2 regions of the Streptomyces sp. NPDC088706 genome follow, and region 2 is predicted to be linked to the other one. Evidence: riboswitches for the same ligand, from Rfam matches in the RefSeq annotation. Region 2 holds a riboswitch; the other holds the start of a gene.
The links. Region 2 has a riboswitch for glycine ahead of gcvT (glycine cleavage system aminomethyltransferase GcvT). Riboswitches for the same ligand answer to the same signal wherever they lie in the genome.
Positions count from the first base shown of each region.

Region 1: it holds a riboswitch for glycine, as region 2 does, so the genes downstream of both, gcvP (aminomethyl-transferring glycine dehydrogenase) here and gcvT (glycine cleavage system aminomethyltransferase GcvT) in region 2, are expected to answer to the same signal.

Region 1 covers NZ_JBIVLW010000008.1:9,962-12,346, forward strand. Annotated here, with positions in the region: gene ACIQAK_RS19665 (DNA polymerase IV) at 1-278, shown strand, start outside; gene ACIQAK_RS19670 (PRC-barrel domain-containing protein) at 200-571, opposite strand; glycine riboswitch at 706-803, shown strand; gene gcvP (aminomethyl-transferring glycine dehydrogenase) at 997-2,385, shown strand, end outside.
Region 2 covers NZ_JBIVLW010000002.1:759,975-762,359, reverse strand. Annotated here, with positions in the region: gene ACIQAK_RS09025 (enhanced serine sensitivity protein SseB) at 1-216, opposite strand, end outside; gene ACIQAK_RS09020 (AAA family ATPase) at 260-955, opposite strand; glycine riboswitch at 1,120-1,217, shown strand; gene gcvT (glycine cleavage system aminomethyltransferase GcvT) at 1,397-2,385, shown strand, end outside.

The DNA.
Region 1 (2,385 bases), on a different contig from region 2:
CCGCCCGGCGCTGGCCCGCCGGGCACGACGTACGCCACACGGTGCACGGGCACGGCTGGGTGCAGGGGAGCGGGGTGGGCCGGGTGACGGTCCGGTTCGAGGAGCCCGGGGGGCCGGTCGGCCGGGTCGTCACGTTCCGCGTCGACGACCCGGAGCTCAGCCCGGCCGATCCGCTGCCGCTGGTCCGCGACCCGGTCGACTACTCCTCCTGGCCGGCCAGCCTGCCGAAGTCACGGTCGGGGCCGGTCTCCGCCGCCGGCGGGGAGTCCAGACCGTAATGGCGGTAGAGCTGCAGCTCCTGCTCCGGCGAGAGGTGCCGGCCCACCCCGAAGTCCGGTGCGCCCTTGATCAACGCCCGGTCGAAGGGGACCCGCAGGGTGTCCTCGACGAATTCGCTGGGTTCCAGCGGGACGAAGGCGTCCCTGCTGAACAGGCCGGTGCGGACGGCCGCCCACTCGGGGACCCCCGTCGCGTCGTCGAGATAGACCTCATCCACCGTTCCGATCTTGGCGCCCCTGCGATCGAACGCCTTACGGCCGATCAGGCGGCGCGGATCGATATCCGTCTTCACGGTGCCTCCCTCTGGTCGCCACTGCTCAGGGGGGTCCCCTGTCGCTCCACCAGCACCAGACAAGTGCAGATCCGTGGCGTCGGCCACTCGAGGGCTCCGCGAGGACGGCCGCTGGTAGGCTGGCAGCTGGCTGCTGACCCCGTGCGGGAGAGTCCTCCGGTGCGGAATCCGGAGGCGCCGAAGGAGCAAATCCTCCCCGGAATCTCTCAGGCCCCCGTACCGCACGGACGAGGTCACTCTGGAAAGCAGGGCGGGTTCGTGCGGGCGCATGCCGGGACGGGCTCGACCCTCACCGACGGTGAAAGTCGGCACGCCCCCGGGCGGGCCGGTGAAGCTCTCAGGTTGACATGACAGAGGGGGAGGCCGTTCGGGCACCCGCGCCGTGGTGCCCCTCGCAGGTCGTGACAGACCAGGAGGCCTCCACCATGACCCCCCGTCGCACTCCGCTCTCCCAGCTGGAGCAGGGCATTCCGTTCGAGCAGCGCCACATAGGGCCCGACGCCGGCGCCCAGGCGAAGATGCTCGCCCAGGTCGGCTACGGCTCCCTCGACGAGCTGACCGCCGCCGCGGTGCCCGACGTGATCAAGAGTGCGGAGGCCCTGAACCTTCCCTCGGCGCGCACCGAGGCCGAGGTGCTGGCAGAGCTCCGCTCGCTGGCCGACCGCAACAAGGTGCTCGCCCCGATGATCGGCCTCGGCTACTACGGCACCTTCACGCCGCCCGTCATCCTGCGCAATGTCATGGAGAACCCCGCGTGGTACACGGCCTACACGCCGTACCAGCCGGAGATCTCCCAGGGCCGCCTGGAGGCCCTGCTGAACTTCCAGACGATGGTCGCCGAGCTGACCGGGCTGCCCACCTCCGGCGCCTCCCTGCTCGACGAGGGCACCGCGGCCGCCGAGGCCATGGCGCTCGCCCGGCGCGTCGGCAAGGTCAAGAACGGCGTCTTCCTGATCGACGCCGACACCCTGCCGCAGACCGTCGCGGTGATCCAGACCCGTGCCGAGCCGACCGGCGTCGAGGTCGTCGTCGCCGACCTCAGCGACGGCATCCCCACGGAGATCGCCGAGCGCGGCGTCTTCGGCGTCCTGCTCCAGTACCCGGGCGCCTCCGGTGCCGTGCGCGCCATCGGGCCCGTGATCGAGCAGGCCCACGAGCTCGGGGCGATCGTCACCGTCGCCGCCGACCTGCTCGCCCTCACCCTGCTCACCTCGCCCGGAGCCCTCGGCGCGGACATCGCGGTGGGCACCACCCAGCGCTTCGGCGTCCCGATGGGCTTCGGCGGCCCGCACGCCGGCTTCATGGCCGTCCGCGAGAAGTTCGCCCGCTCCCTGCCCGGCCGCCTCGTCGGCGTCTCCGTCGACGCCGACGGCAACAAGGCCTACCGCCTGGCCCTGCAGACCCGCGAGCAGCACATCCGCCGCGAGAAGGCCACCAGCAACATCTGTACGGCGCAGGTGCTGCTCGCCGTCATGGCCGGCATGTACGCCGTCTACCACGGCCCCGACGGGCTGCGCACGATCGCCCGGCGCACCCACCGCTACGCCACGATCCTCGCCGAGGGCCTGCGCGCCGCCGGTGCCGAGGTCGTGCACGGCGCCTTCTTCGACACCCTGACCGTCCGGGCGCCCGGCAAGGCCGCGGACATCGTCGCGGACGCCCGGGAGCGCGGGGTCAACCTCCGCCGCGTCGACGCCGACCACGTCTCCATCGCCTGCGACGAGACCACCACCCGCGCCCAGCTTTCCGCCGTCTGGGCCGCCTTCGGCGCCGACGCCGACATCGAGGCGCTGGACGGCTCGGCCGCCGACGCG
Region 2 (2,385 bases):
CGCGGCGCCGTCGATGTCCATGATCGGCAGGTCGAGGTCGGCGCTGGCGGGCGAGCCGCCGCTCGGCAGTGGCACCCACACCGAGCTGCGGCCGAGCACCTCCACGAGGCGGGCGCCCGCGTCGGCGACGCCCAGGGAGGCGGTCAGCACCTCTTCGAGCTCGTTGGCGGGCCACCCGTGCTGCGGATGGGCCTGGACCTGGGCCGGAACGTCCACTGCCGCTGTGCCTCTCTCAGCCGTCGTTACTCCGGCCAGAACCCTAACCGGAGCAGCCGTCCGGGCAGCCGTCCGTGAAGGAGATCCGGCTCAGCGCGCTCGCGGCCTCGCGGTCCAGCAGCACCGCCGAGGCGCAGCCCGGCGGCAGCGCGCCCTGTTCGGTGTCCCGGATCAGCCGGGCCACCGCGTTCCGGTGCCGGGCGAAGGCGTACCCGGAGACGCCCCGGCCGCGCTCGCGCTGCCCCTGGCGGGCCGTCTCGGGGTCGACGTCGAGCAGGAGCAGGTGCAGGGTGCGGCCCCGCCGCGCGGCGTACCGGGCGAGCCAGCGGCGTACCCAGGTCTGCGTACCGCAGTCGTGCACGACGACGGACGCGCCGGAGCGCAGGACGGCCCGGAGCCCCAGGTAGTGGGCGGCGCGGACCAGGGGGCGGTAGAGGGCGTAGGGGACGAAACGGGGCAGGGTGGCGGCCCAGCGGTCGCGGGTGTCCTGGGAGTCGACGGCGTGGCCGCGCACGGCCTGCCGGATCAGGGTGGACTTGCCGCCGCCGGGCAGCCCGGAGACGACCGCGATGTCACCCGTGGGGAAGTCCAGGCCGTACGGGACGGACCCGGTGCGCCCGCGCAGATCGCGTACCACCGGTGGACGGGGGTCCGGCAGCTCCCGTACGGGCAGCGCGGGCTGTGCGGGCATCGCGCCGGGCGCGAACCCCGCGGTCGGTACCGACCGCTGTGCCGTCATCGCGCATCCCCCTGCTGTCGGGCCGCCCACGCCTGCCCCTGAAGTGTAAAGAAATGGCAAGGCGACACAACCGCCCTCGCCGTCTCCACAAGCGTTGCCGACCGGCCTCCCCACTCTGCCGCAAGCCGTGCGATGATGACCCCGCCAACTGCATACCGGCCGTTCGAATCCGCGCGGGAGAGTTCCGGCCACAGTGTGAGCCGGGCGCCGAAGGAGCAAGATCCTCCCTTGAATCTCTCAGGCCCCGTACCGCGTGGATGAGGCAGATCTGAAAAGCGAGCCGCCCCGCGGCTCCACCCAAGGTGCAAGCCGAGCCCTGTGACCAGGGGCGCCCCTCTCCAGGGGCATACCCCGCCAGGGGCTATCGGCGAACCTCTCAGGTTCCGATGACAGATGGGGAGGATTTCCGTCCTGACGTCGTCATGCCCTGGAGCCGTATCCATGAGCACTGCCCCCCGTCTCACCGCCCTCGACGCGACGCACCGCTCGCTCGGCGCCACCATGACCGACTTCGCGGGCTGGGACATGCCCCTGCGGTACGGCAGTGAGCGCGACGAGCACAACGCCGTACGCACCCGGGCCGGTCTCTTCGACCTGTCGCACATGGGCGAGATCACCGTCACCGGCCCCGAGGCCGCGGCCTTCCTGAGCTACGCGCTGGTCGGCAACATCGCCACCGTCGGCAACGGCCGGGCCCGCTACACGATGATCGTCCAGGAGGACGGCGGGATCGTGGACGACCTGATCGTCTACCGCCTGGGCGAGACGGAATACATGGTGGTCGCCAACGCGGGCAACGCCCAGATCGTGCTGGACTCGCTGACCGAGCGGGCCGGGGGCTTCGACGCCGAGGTGCGCGACGACCGGGACGCGTACGCGCTGCTCGCGGTCCAGGGCCCGGAGTCCCCCGCCATCATGAAGGCCGTCACCGACGCCGACCTGGACGGGCTGAAGTACTACGCGGGCCTGCCGGGCACGGTCGCCGGGGTGCCGGCGCTCATCGCCCGCACCGGCTACACCGGCGAGGACGGCTTCGAGCTGTTCGTCGCCCCCGAGCACGCCGAGCAGCTGTGGCGGGCGCTGAGCGAGGCCGGCGAGGCGCACGGGCTGATCCCCTGCGGCCTGTCCTGCCGGGACACGCTGCGCCTGGAGGCGGGCATGCCGCTGTACGGGCACGAGCTGACGACCGCGCTGACCCCGTTCGACGCGGGCCTGGGCCGGGTCGTGAAGTTCGAGAAGGGGGGCGACTTCGTGGGGCGCGAGGCCCTCATCGCCGCCGCCGAGCGGGCCGAGACCGCCCCGCCGCGCAAGCTGGTCGGCCTGATCGCCGAGGGCCGCCGGGTCCCGCGCGCCGGTTTCCCCGTTGTCGCCGTCGGCGGGCCCGCCGACAAGGTGATCGGTGAGGTCACCTCCGGCGCCCCCTCCCCCAC